3 regions of the Glutamicibacter sp. V16R2B1 genome follow, and region 1 is predicted to be linked to each of the others. Evidence: riboswitches for the same ligand, from Rfam matches in the RefSeq annotation. Region 1 holds a riboswitch; each other region holds the start of a gene.

Region 1 (4,132 bases):
TGGTGGCGATGTTGTGCGGGTTCAGGATGCCCAGCCCGGAACCGATCGGGGCGCCGGCCGGCATGATCGCCGCGACTCCCACATCATCCAGTCGCTGGGCCAGGGCCGGGTCGTCATTGGTGTAGGCAAAGACCTGGAACCCGTCGGCCACCAGCTGTTCGGCGGCGGTAAACAGTTCGATCGGATCCGGCAGCAGGGTATGCTCGTCGGCGATCACCTCCAGCTTGATCCAGTCCGTTTCCAGGGCCTCGCGCGCCAGCCTGGCGGTGAGCACCGCATCGCGGGCGGTGTAGCAGCCGGCGGTGTTCGGCAACGCCAGCACGCCCAGGCGCTGGAGCATGGCGAACACCGAATCCCCACCGGCTGCGGCATAGTGCCTGATGGCCACGGTGGTGACCTCGGTGCCCGAGGCGACCAGGGCCTCTTCCAGGGTGCTTAGGGAGGTCGCTCCCCCGGTGCCCATCACCAGGCGGGAGCGCAGTTGTGCCCCGGCAATGCTGAAGACATCTTCGGGCGTGTGGGGTGCTTCGTTGCTCTGGGTCATCTTTCTCATCCTCCCTGTGCGGCGGTGACCAGGTCGATGCGTGCCCCGGGCGCCACCGTGTGGCTGGCCCAGGCGCTGCGCGGAATTACGTCCCCGTCGATGGCGAGGGCGATTCCCAGCCGTGAGCCGTCCACGGCCAGGCCTTGTTCGTTGATGAGCTTTTTGGTGTGCCCGGCGACGATGTCACGCACGGTGGCCCCGTCGGGCAGCTTCAGTCTCTGGCCGTTGAGCTGCACCTCGATCTCGGTGATTTCAGGCATTGCCTCTCGTGCCTCTCTTTCTGGTTGCTTTGGCTTTGGCTGGTGGCGCTCACCGGGGTGGCGGGCGGCGCCGGATGTCTGCGGCTGCCCGGGTTCGGGGCCGGATGCGCGGCGGACAGGGCCGCCTGATCGGGTGACCGGGATCAGCGGCTGGTGCTGCTGGCCGCGACCGGAAAGCGGTGCAGCCCCAACAGCCCACGGTGCGTCCCCGGGTCGGCGCCCAGCAGCAGGTCACTGGCGATCCGGGCGCCCAGGGGTGCCAGCAGGACGCCGTGGCGGAAGAACCCATTGCTCACCACCGTGTGTGCGTCCACCCGGTCGATGATGGGCCGGTCATCGGGGGTGCCGGGCCGGGGCCGGGCGACCACCTCACGCAGGGAGGCGTCCATGATCCCGGGCACCAGGCGCCGGGCATCATCCAGCAGGGTGTACAGCGCCTCCACGCTGACCAGGTCGTTGCCGTCCTCGCGGCTGCTGGCGCCAAGCACGATGCTGCCGTCGCTGCGCGGCACCAGGTACACGTTGCGCCGGTGCACCACCCCGCGCACCGTGTGGGTGAGCAGCGGGCGTAGGTGGGCCGGCAAGTGCAGGCGCAGGATGTCGCCGTGCACCGCCCGCAACGGCAGCTGCGGGGTGCCGGGCACCTGTCCCAGGCCCGTGGCCAGCAGCACCTGGTCCGCCTCCAGCACCCGCCCGGTCTGGGTGTGCACCCGCGCCGTGGCGCCGCAGAGCTCCACTTCGCTGACCTGCTCCCGGATCAGGTCCTGCCTGAAATGCTCGATGAGGATGCCGGTCAGTGAGCGCGGATCGACCTGGTGGTCCTCGGGGAATACCAGAGCTCCGGCGATGTTGCCGGCTAGGGCCGGTTCCCTGCGCCGCGCCTGGGAGCCCAGCAGCATTTGGGTGGGCAGCCCCAGCCGGTGGCGGACCTCCTCCAGCTCCGCCAGCGCCTGGCGGTCGGCGGCCTCGGCGGCGACGACCATGGTCGGGTTTTGCCGGTACGCCACCGTCGTTCCGGTGGCCTGTTGCACGCGCGCCACCAGTTCCGGGTAGAGCTGCGCCGAGTCGGCCATCATCTGGTGCAGCCGGTCCTGTCCCCAAACGATTTCCGCGGCCGGGGCGAGCATGCCGGCCGCCGCATGGCTGGCGCCCCCGGCGGGGTTAGGGTCGCAGAGCGTGACGCGCACCCCGCGGCTGCGCAGTTCAAAAGCGGTACATAGTCCGGCGATCCCGGCACCAACGATCACGACATGCATCAGGGCACTTTCCTTCCTACGGCGGCATGACCCGCATCAGGTGTAGCGGTCGGCACGAAGCCCTCTCAGCCCGGATCAACAGATCGCGCAGGCTCCCGCGGAGTTAGAAGGATTATAGGCATGGTGCAGCTCACAAACACCAATTGCATGACGGCCGGTCCCGCCGGCGGGCCGCCGCACACACAACCCGTGGTTCACTGGGAGGCATGAACGCATCCGGCACCACCCACAACGCGCAGTCCTACCCCCGGCTCCTGGAGCGCAGCGACCCGTTGGCCCAAGAGCTGCTGGCCCTGGAAGAGCAGTTGCTCTCACCAGCGGTCCGGGGGGCTGCGCAGCAGCTGGCTGTGCTGCTGCACGAGATGTTTGAGGAGGTGGGGGTCTCGGGCCGGCACTACACGAAGGACGAGATCATCGCGCTGTTGGCCACCCAAACGCGCACCGATAATCCCCCGGCCGCCCTGCACGCCCCGAGCCTGTTGGCCTTGTCCGAGCATCAGGTGCTGCTGCGCTGGCAGAGCACCGGGGTGCGTACCGCCCACCGCAGTTCCCTGTGGCAGTTGGAGCGGGGACGCTGGCAGCTGCTGTACCACCAGGGCACCGCCAGTGCCGTTGGCGCGCAGCAGCACTCGACCCCGGCGCCACGCCCGGCCCCAGCCCCGGCAGGACTGGAAGCGACGAGGGCGCGTCTGCGCCCGCTGCGCCCCGCCGACGCCCCGGCGGTGTTGGCCGCGTTCACCTCGGATGCGCAGATGAAGCGCCAGGGATCGGTAAGAACCCTGGATGAAGCCCACGCCTACATCGACCGGCTGCTGGCGTCCCCGCAGGAGCAGCGCCCCTACGCCATCGACGTGGACGGGACGCTGGTGGGCCTGGTGTGCGCGAGCCTGGACCGGGCCAACACGCTGAGCTGGTTCTGGTACTGGGTGGCCGCCGGATACCGCGGCCGGCAGCTGGCCAGCCGGGCCGCGGCCACCGTGGCTGATCACCTGCTCAGCAGTGGCGGCGTGCACCGGCTGGAACTGGGGGCGCGAGCGAACAATCCCGCGTCCCTGCGGGTGGCCCGGGCCGCTGGCTTCATTCAGGAGGGTGTGGAACGCGAAAAGTTCGTCATGGACGGCGCCCGGGTGGATGTGCTGACCTTTGGACGGCTGCGCAGCGACCCGTTCCCGGCCATCGCCGCCCTGGAGCTGGAACCGGCTCCGGGCGAGGCATAGCTGCGCTGTATCCGCGGTTGGCCCCAAGCCGGGGTGCGCGGCCCAGAAAAGACGGGGGCGCCACCGGCATCAGCCGGCGGCGCCCCCTCGCGTTCCTAGTTGTCGACCCGCGTGCTGGTCACCGGCGTGCCCAATTCCACGGTGCGTGAGACCGTGCAGTACTTGTCGTGTGAAAGCTTGATGATCCGGTCAACCATTCCAGCGGCTTTGCGCCCCTCCTCGGTGTCCGGGAACTTCAGGTCGAAGGACATGGAAATGTCCTTCATGCGGCTGGCCCCATCCTCGGTCACCTTGTATCCGGCGGCCTCCACCTTGAAGGTCTCCGGTTCGCTGCGCCGGGTGGTGGCCACATCAACGTCAATTGACGAGCAGCCGGCAATGGCGGCCAGCAGCAATTCGACCGGGCTGAGCAGCCCCTCGCCCTGCCCGAATTCGATGCTGGCTCCGGTTTCGGTGCTGGTGGCGCGGTATTGGCGGCTGGTGGTGCGTTCGACGGTTACCGCACGTAATTCTCGTTTCTCTTCACTCATGACTCCATCCTGCCACTGTCCCCGCTGGGGTCGGAACCGGAACCGGCAAGCCGCAGCACCGTACCGTGGGGTACACCGTCCGTGGTTTCCGCCGGTGCGAACCCCACCGCGCGCAGGAACGCCGCGACGGCATGCTCCGGCTGACCCACCTCGACGTGCAGCTCAAAGCTGAGGCCTTGTGCGTGGCCGATAAGTGCCCGGCCCACGCCACGGCGGCGGTGCTCGTGGTGCACCCAGAGCAGGCAAAGCCGCGCCCCCTCCAGGGCCAGTGTTCCAACAACCTGCCCCTCGCGCTCGGCCACCACCACGCGGGCGTTGCCCAGGT
Region 2 (4,132 bases), 310 kb from region 1:
GCGGTGGCCTGCCTGATCCGGGTCGCCCGCGGACCCTCCATCCTGGACCGGGTGCTGGCCCTGGATGTGATGCTGCTGATCATCTCCGCCGCCCTGTGCCTGGAAATGTACCTGAACCGGCACACCAACCACATCCTGTTCGTGGTGATCGCCTGCGCCATCGGCTTCATCAGCTCGGTCACCGTCTCCCGGTTCGTTTCCGACCAGAGGAATGCGTGATGGATCAGTTCCTGGAAATTGTGGCCGCCGGCTGCATGATCGTCGGCTCGCTGATGTCATTGATCGCCGGCATAGGCCTGTTGACCTTCCCCGACCTGCTCACCCGGATGCATGCGGCCACCAAGCCGCAGGTGCTTGGCTTCCTGCTGCTGTTCATCGGGTTGGCCATCCACCTGCGCTCCTGGCAGGTGGTGCCGGTGCTCGCCCTGGCCTGGGGCGTGCAGCTGCTGACCGCACCGGTCTCCGCGCACATGATTGGCCGTTCTGGGTACCGCACCAAGCACGTGAAGCGCGAAACGCTGTACAGCGACGAATTGCGCACCGTGGTGGAGAACGCCAGCCGCCAGAACAAGGACTAGCGCCACTGCCGGCACCACGAACAAGGGCCCCGGAGCACCGCATCACGGTGCTCCGAGGCCCTGCCTGTCCACGGCGCAATCGCCGGGGAACTACTTGTTCAGCTTGGCCAACGCCTTGCGGGTGCCGCGGTCGGTGAGGACCTGGATGATCGCGGCCACCACGGAGGAGAAGACGGCGAACGCCAGGGCCTGGCGCATCGAGGCTTCGGCTTCGGCTTCCTGGCCGTGGCGCGGGGCGTCATTGCCGGTGAATCCCTTCCACAGGCGGTCCACCAGCTTGCTGCCGACAAACCCGGCTCCCAGGGAAATGCCGGTGGCGAGCAGCTTCATCATTGGTTTCATTCTTCGCGCTCCTGTTCGCATGGGGACTTCTCTTTCTATCGAAAGCATATCCTGAGCTATGGTGGCATCGCAGACATGGCATCGGGTGATCCACGGATCGCCGCGGCAATCTGCTGACAAGAAACGACAGGGGAGCGTCATACCGTCCCCGAGGCTCACCGCGCAGCAAACGCCGGTGGCCGGGACCGGTGGAAGACGCTGAGAGTGCGATAGATCGCAGACCCTCGAACCTGCTCCGGCTAGTACCGGCGAAGGAAGTCGAGAATCTCAGATGTGCGGCAGGGACAGCTCCCTGCGCATCCGCATGTGCTCCCCTCCTGAACCAGGAGGATGGAAGAAAATGGCAACAACCAAGCGAACCGGCGGCACCTCATGGAAGGTCGCGGACATCGTGATCGCCTCGGTCATCGCCGTGGCCTCGGGCGTGGTGTTCTGGGCGTGGAGCGCCAGTTATGGTTTCGTGACGCTGGCCTTCGCCGCGTTCCCGCCGGCCAGCGCGCTGCTCTCGGGCATGTGGCTGTTCCCCGCGGTCCTCGGGGCGCTGATCATTCGCAAGCCCGGTGCGGCACTGTACTGCGAACTGCTGGCCGCCATCATCGAGGCCCTGCTGGGCACCCACTGGGGACTGACGGTGCTGGTCTCCGGGCTGCTGCAGGGGCTGGGCGCCGAGCTGGTGTTCGCGCTCTTGCGCTACCGGGTGTGGAACCTGTCCGCCGCCATGCTGGCCGGTTTCTGCTCCGGCTTCCTCAGCGCCCTCAACGGTGCCTACATCACCGCCCACTTCGTGCACTATACCGCCGGGATGAAGCTGTTCCATGTGGCGGCGATGAGCGTCTCCGGGTTGCTGATCGCCGGGATCTGCTCGTTCTTCCTCACCCGCATGCTGGCCAACACCGGTGCCTTGGCCTCCCTGCCCAGCCGCCGGGCCCACCGGGAACCGGTGCTCACCCGCTCCCGCTAGGCGGCGCCTGGCGGCCGGAGCAAGAGCAATATGACGTCCGCCTCAAACCGGTCGCCGGTGCGGGTTCTGCCCGACCGGCATCCTGGGGTATGGTGGCAACGCAGACATAAACCGACAGGGGAGCGTCATACCAGCCCGCTGCCGTGCCGCCAGGCGCGTCACGGCAGGCGTAAGGGTAAAAGACGCTGAGAGTGCGATAGATCGCAGACCCTCGAACCTGCCCCGGCTAGTACCGGCGAAGGAAGTCGAGAATCTCAGGTATGCCCCCGGGGACGCGCCCCGGTTCGCATACATGCTCCCCTCCTGATTCAGGAGGATATCCAAGTGACAACAACACCGTTGCGGGCCAGCAGCTCGTGGAAGGTCGCCGACATCGTCGTCGCCTCGGTGATCGCCGTGGCTTCGGGCGTGGTGTTCTGGGGCTGGAACGCCGGTTACGGCTTCATTTCCCTGGCCTTTGTGGCCTTCCCGCCGGCTAGCGCCTTCGTGGCCGGGATGTGGCTCTTCCCGGCAGTGCTCGGGGCCCTGATCATCCGCAAGCCCGGCGCCGCCCTGTACTGTGAACTGCTGGCCGCGGTGATCTCCGCGCTGCTGGGCTCGCAGTGGGGCATCACCGTGCTGGTTTCCGGCATTGTCCAGGGGCTGGGCGCCGAGGTGGTGTTCGCGCTCTTCCGCTACCGGGTGTGGAGCCTTGGGGTGGCGATGCTGGCGGGGCTGGGCGCCGGACTGTTCGGTGCGCTAAGCGAGGCCTACCTGATGGCCTACTATGCGGAATACACCGCGGGCATGAAGCTTTTCCACGTGGCGGCGATGAGCCTCTCCGGCTTGGTGATTGCCGGCATCCTGTCCTACTTCGCCACCCGCGCGCTGGCGGCCACCGGGGCGCTTTCCGCGCTGCCCAGCCGCAGGGCGAACCGTGAACCGGTCTTTGGGCGGGCGAAGCAATGACCGCCGGCATCACGAACCACGCCGCGCTGCCCCAGCTGGAATCCGGTGCCCTGTCCGTGAGCGCGCGCGGGTTCGGCTGGAAGCACGCCGACCGGCAGCAACCGGCCCTGCACGCCCTGGATTTGGAGGTTCCGGCCGGGCAGCGGGTGCTGCTGCTGGGACCCAGCGGCGCGGGCAAATCCACGCTGCTGCACGCCATGGCCGGGGTCCTGGACGTTTCCGAGCTGGCCGGGTGTACCGGGCAGCTGCTGGTGGGGGAGCAGGACGCGTTCGGGCCGCGCCAGGGTGTGGGCCTGATGCAGCAGGACCCGGAAACCCAGATCGTGCAGGCCCGGGTGGAAGACGACGTGGCCTTCGGGGCGGAAAACCTCGGGGTGGACCCGCAGGAGATTTCCCGGCGCATTCCCCTGGCACTGGAGGCGGTCGGGTTGGGCCAGCTGGCGCCGGAACATCCCACCCAGCAGCTGTCCGGGGGACAGAAGCAGCGCCTGGCCCTGGCCGGGATCCTGGCCATGCGCCCGGGGCTGATGCTGCTGGATGAACCCACCGCCAACATTGACCCGGAGGGCGCGTTGGGGGTACGCGACGCGGTGCTCAACGCCGCCGAGCGCACGGCAGCGACCCTGATCGTGGTCGAGCACCGGGTGGAGACCTGGGTGGAACACGTGGACCGGGTGCTGGTGCTGGAGCCCGGCGGCGGGATCAGTCATGACGTGGCCCCGCAGGCGCTGCTGAGCGACCAGCCGCTGCGCCGGGAGCTGGCCGAGGCCGGGATCTGGGTGCCCGGCTACGTCCCGCACACCCGTACCCCACGCACCAGCCCGGGCAGTGAACTGCTGCGGGCCAGCGAGCTGCAGGCCAGGCGTTCAAAGAAGGCCCCGTTGACCGCGGCGGTGGACCTGGAACTGCCCGCCGGCGGCGCACTGGTGATCCGCGGCGCGAACGGGGTGGGCAAGTCGACCCTGGCGCTGACCCTGGGCGGGCTGCTGGAGCCGGCCAGCGGCTGGCTGCACGCCACTGAACTGTTGGCCGGTGAGGCGGGGGACAAGCCGTTCCTCTGGCGGGCCGGGCAGCTGGTGGCCCGCATCGGCACGGTCTTCCAGGAACCCGAACACCAGTTTGTCACCCAGAGCGTTGCCGACGAGCTGGCCTACGGGCCGCGCCGGGCGAAGGGGGAACGGGATGGGCAGGACGGCACCGGGCTTGATGAACAGCAGATCGCCGAACGCACCGCCGCGCTGCTGACCCGGCTGCGGTTGGACCACCTGGCCGAGGCGAACCCGTACACGCTCTCGGGCGGGGA
Region 3 (4,132 bases), on a different contig from region 1:
GCGCCAACGGCGCCGGAGGCAATGAGCGAAAAGGACGCCAGGGCAGTGAAACCGACCCTGGGCAGACGTCTGGAGGTAGACATGGAAAATCCCCTAGAGGTAAACAAGTGATCGTCACATGTTTATCCCACGGGAGTGAACCTGTCGATACTTTTTGATGAAGTGTGGGGTTGATGTCGGGGGCCGTTCACGTGGCCTCGCTTCACACGGCGTTCCCGCAGCGGGTCGGCCTGGTCGGCTTTCATCGCGAAATCCGCGCCACAGTTTGACTATCAAGCAGATCTTTCACGTTCACCGTGTGATCGTGGCCGGCTTCGGTGCAGAGCCGCAACGGGGGCGTGCGGATCATTCGCCGCTGGGTGGCCCCACCCGCGAGGCTCCCACGATTCGTCCGACCAGCGCGCATACGGCCAGCACGAAGAGCAGGTATGCCCCGGTAAGCAGACCGTAGGCCAACTCACGATGCTGGACGTTGAGGGCAAAGATGAAGACCGCGGCACCGCACACCAAAAGCGCAACCCCCAGAAGCCGCATCTTCATCTCTGCATCACGCATCCCTTGTTCCGTAGACCACGCTGTCCCGTGAAAAACCAATGACTGTAATTACAATAATTGCACAAATAGTTGTCCGAAGGAATCCTCCGAAAGGACTAGATGTGCCTGCTCACCTACCGCAGTGGGATGAAGCGGCGCCTCGGGGAGCAGGGTAAACCTAGGAAAAACCGGTTCACCGCCGTGAGCCGGGGGTGTGCGCGGTTAGAGGCAGCTGCGCAGGATCTTCTCAATGGCCGCCTGTTCGGCCTTTGTCATCCACGCGTCATATTTCGCCTTCACCTGCGTCTGACGGGAAACGTAGCTGCACCGGAAGGAGCGGTTGGGCGGCAGCCACGTTGCCGCGTCCTTGTCGCCCTTGGATGCATTGGTCGGGCCATCCACAGCCATCAGGTTCAGCGGGTCGTTGGCAAAGTTCAGGCGGGTTTCGGCGTCCCACTGCTGGGCGCCCTTCTGCCAGGCATCCGAAAGCGCCACCACATGGTCGATCTGCACCGCGCTGCTGGTTCCCTGCCCGCGCACAAAGGAGATGCTCTTGCCGGTGTAGGGGTCATCAAGTACGCCGCTGAGCACCACGCATTCAATGCGTCCCTCCCGGTATTCCACGTCCTTCAGGTCCCGGGCGAGAATGTCATTGCGCGCGTCGCACCCGTTGCGGTCGGGGTCCTTCCAGCCCTTGCTGAATTCCTCGCGCGAGTACCCGGTCTTCGGGGCGCGGCCCTTGACGTCGATTTCCTCAAGCAACGCCAGCGATTCTGCGAACTCAAGGCTTTGCTCTTCGGTGATGGGGCCGCCGGTGGAGGGGGCTTGTGACTGCGTTTGCCCTGGAGCGGCGTCGGGGTTGAAATCGCTGAGCGTCCCGGCCGAGCATGAGGTCAGTGACAGTGAGCCAAGCAAGAGGGCCAGGGTGATGAAGCGACGCGGGCTGCGCATGCGGTAGAAGGTTCCCTTCGATGCAGTGGGCGCACCAAAAATAAGGTGCTGCCTGTGGTGTACAGCCAGCACCTTATCGCTTCGGGGCGACACTATCGCCCGAACCGCCGGGGCACCTTCATGTGGTGTCCGTGACGCAGACCGCGCTAGTTGGTCGCGGTTCCCGGATCCTCGTCCTGGCCCGGACGGGTGTGCGATGCCCCGCCCTCATCACGCCACTTCTTCAGCTGCTCGGGTGACACTTCGCCGGTGTCGATGTTTTCTGGTGCGTAGGGGTCCTTGCCCTTGTCATTTACCGTGTCCATATCCTCACCGTAGGCCGGTTCCGGCAAAGCGACAAGGAGTCCGGTCCCGTCCGTTTTCGTAACGGCAACGGCGCGGCCTCGGCATTGTCCGGGCCAAAAAGTCTCCAAGTCGGTGCCTGGTCGCTGGATGTGGTAGGAATGGGGTTAGTGACACGGGGTGCCGCCGCAGCGGCTGAGAAAACACCCGTCGAACCTGCACCAGTTAGTACTGGCGAAGGGAATGTCCTGGATTCCACGATGCCCCGCACCTTTGAGTGGCTGCGGCGTATCCACCGGGTTCCGTTCGCCTTGACCCACATTCAAGGAGTTCGAACACCATGAACACACAAACCACCACCGTCGAAACCAGCAACAGTGCTCTGCCCCTGGCAGAGCAGCAGGTGTTGGTCACTGGCGCCGCGCGCGGGCTGGGCGCGGCCATCAGCACCGCCTTCCTGGACGCCGGAGCGAACGTGGTCCTCAACTACCACTCCTCGGGGCAGGCCGCCAACGATCTGGCTGTCCGCTACCCCGAACAGGCCCTGGCCGTACAGGCTGATGTGCGTGAAGCCGGGCAGCTGAAGGACCTGGTCCGCCAGGCCGAAGAGCACTTCGGCAAGCCGCTGACCACGCTGGTCAACAACGCGCTGGTCGACTTCTCCTTCAACGGGGACGCCCGGCCCAAGGCTGGCGAACTCAGCGCGGCCGATTTGAGCAAGCAGTTCACCGGGTCGGTGCTGGCCCCGGTCGCCGCAATCCAGGCCGTGCTGCCGAACATGCGCAAAGCCGGTTTTGGACGGATCATCAATATCGGCACGAACCTCTTCCAGCATCCGGTGGTCCCGTACCACGACTACACGGCCACCAAGGCGGCACTGCTGTCGCTGACCCGCACCTTCGCCGATGACCTGGGACCCGAGGGGATCACCGTGAACATGGTCTCGGGCGGACTGCTGCGCACGACCGACGCCTCCGCGGCCACCCCGGAAGAGGTCTTTGACTTCATCGCCTCCGGCACACCGCTGCGCAAGGTCACCAGCCCGGCCGAACTGGCGGACGCCGTCCTGTTCTTCGCCTCCCCCTGGGCCCGCGGCGTGACCGGACAGAACCTGATCGTGGATGGGGGACTGGTTAAGGGATGAGCCCCAAGCAATTGAAACTCAACCTGTTCATCTACGGTGCAGGCCACCACCAGGCTGCCTGGCGGGACCCGGACTCCGCTGCCGAACGCCTGGGCGACACCGGGTACTACACGCAGCTGGCGCAGACCGCAGAGCGCGGGCTGCTGGACGCGGTGTTCCTGGCCGACGGCCAATCCATCTCCCCGCAGGCCGCAAAGGCCGGACCCACCTGGTTCTACGAGCCGCTGACCCTGCTCTCGGCGTTGAGCCAGCACACCGAACACATAGGCTTGGTGTGTACTGTCTCCTCCAGCTTCTACTCCCCATTCCATGCCGCCAGAATGCTGGCCAGCCTGGACCACCTCTCCGGCGGACGGGCCGGGGTCAACGTGGTCACCAGCATGTGGGATGCCGAGGCGCAGAACCATTCGATGCCCGGGCTGGGGGACCATGACACCCGATATGCGCGAGCCGATGAATTCATTCAGGTGGTGCGCCGACTGTGGGATTCCTTCCCGGCCCAGGCCATACAGGCCAGCCGGGACGGGGACTTCGCCAGCCCGGAACTTCTGCAGCCCATCGAACACGTGGGGGAGCACTTCACGGTGCGTGGCCCCCTGAACGTTCCCGGCGGCCCGCAGCGGGCCCCGGTGTTGTTCCAGGCCGGCTCCTCCCCGCAGGGTCGGGAGCTGGCCGCGAAGTATGCCGAGGCCGTGTACGCGGTGGCCGCCGATCGGCAGATGGCCCTGGACTACGGTACCGATCTGCGCTCCCGGATCGCCGCGGCCGGACGCGACCCGGAAGCGGTGGCGATCATGCCGGGTCTGGTGACCTATGTGGGGCGCACGCATGAGGAAGCCCGGGCCAAGCAGCGCCGACTGAACGAGCTGCTGCCCACCGGTGACGCGCTCAAGCAGCTGGGCGTCTTCGTGCAGCAGGACACCTCCGGATGGGACCTGGATGCCCCGGTGCCCGAACTGCCGCCACTGCACAGCTTCACCGGACCGAAGGGACGCTATGCCACGATCCAGCGGCTGATCGCCGTGCACCAGCCCACGGTGCGCGAACTGCTGGGGCTGCTGGCCGCCGGAGGCGGACACGCCACCATGATCGGTACCCCGCAGTCCATTGTCGATGAGATGGAGCAGTGGCTGGACTGCGGGGCGGCGGACGGCTTCAACCTGATGCCGCCCACTCTGCCCGGCGGCATCGAGGATTTCGTGGACCTGGTGATCCCCGAAC

Evidence for each region. Region 1 has a riboswitch for thiamine pyrophosphate ahead of thiO (glycine oxidase ThiO). Riboswitches for the same ligand answer to the same signal wherever they lie in the genome.
Region 2: linked by a shared signal. The riboswitch ahead of FDN03_RS10545 (ECF transporter S component) and the one ahead of thiO (glycine oxidase ThiO) in region 1 are both predicted to bind thiamine pyrophosphate.
Region 3: linked by a shared signal. The riboswitch ahead of FDN03_RS04380 (3-oxoacyl-ACP reductase) and the one ahead of thiO (glycine oxidase ThiO) in region 1 are both predicted to bind thiamine pyrophosphate.

The regions. Positions count from the first base shown of each region.
Region 1 is NZ_VATX01000015.1:415,194-419,325, reverse strand. Features, by position in the region: gene FDN03_RS12070 (thiazole synthase) at 1-544, opposite strand, end outside; gene thiS (sulfur carrier protein ThiS) at 550-804, opposite strand; gene thiO (glycine oxidase ThiO) at 948-2,060, opposite strand; TPP riboswitch at 2,057-2,169, opposite strand; gene FDN03_RS12055 (GNAT family N-acetyltransferase) at 2,267-3,277, shown strand; gene FDN03_RS12050 (OsmC family protein) at 3,373-3,807, opposite strand; gene FDN03_RS12045 (GNAT family N-acetyltransferase) at 3,804-4,132, opposite strand, start outside.
Region 2 is NZ_VATX01000015.1:103,390-107,521, forward strand. Features, by position in the region: gene FDN03_RS10530 (monovalent cation/H+ antiporter complex subunit F) at 1-219, shown strand, start outside; gene mnhG (monovalent cation/H(+) antiporter subunit G) at 219-578, shown strand; gene FDN03_RS10540 (DUF4235 domain-containing protein) at 669-911, opposite strand; TPP riboswitch at 1,039-1,194, shown strand; gene FDN03_RS10545 (ECF transporter S component) at 1,261-1,881, shown strand; TPP riboswitch at 1,988-2,142, shown strand; gene FDN03_RS10550 (ECF transporter S component) at 2,206-2,829, shown strand; gene FDN03_RS17025 (ATP-binding cassette domain-containing protein) at 2,826-4,132, shown strand, end outside.
Region 3 is NZ_VATX01000007.1:50,785-54,916, reverse strand. Features, by position in the region: gene FDN03_RS04395 (bifunctional UDP-sugar hydrolase/5'-nucleotidase) at 1-83, opposite strand, end outside; gene FDN03_RS04390 (hypothetical protein) at 346-555, opposite strand; gene FDN03_RS04385 (HNH endonuclease family protein) at 757-1,485, opposite strand; gene FDN03_RS16390 (hypothetical protein) at 1,632-1,790, opposite strand; TPP riboswitch at 1,934-2,028, shown strand; gene FDN03_RS04380 (3-oxoacyl-ACP reductase) at 2,108-2,911, shown strand; gene FDN03_RS04375 (LLM class flavin-dependent oxidoreductase) at 2,908-4,132, shown strand, end outside.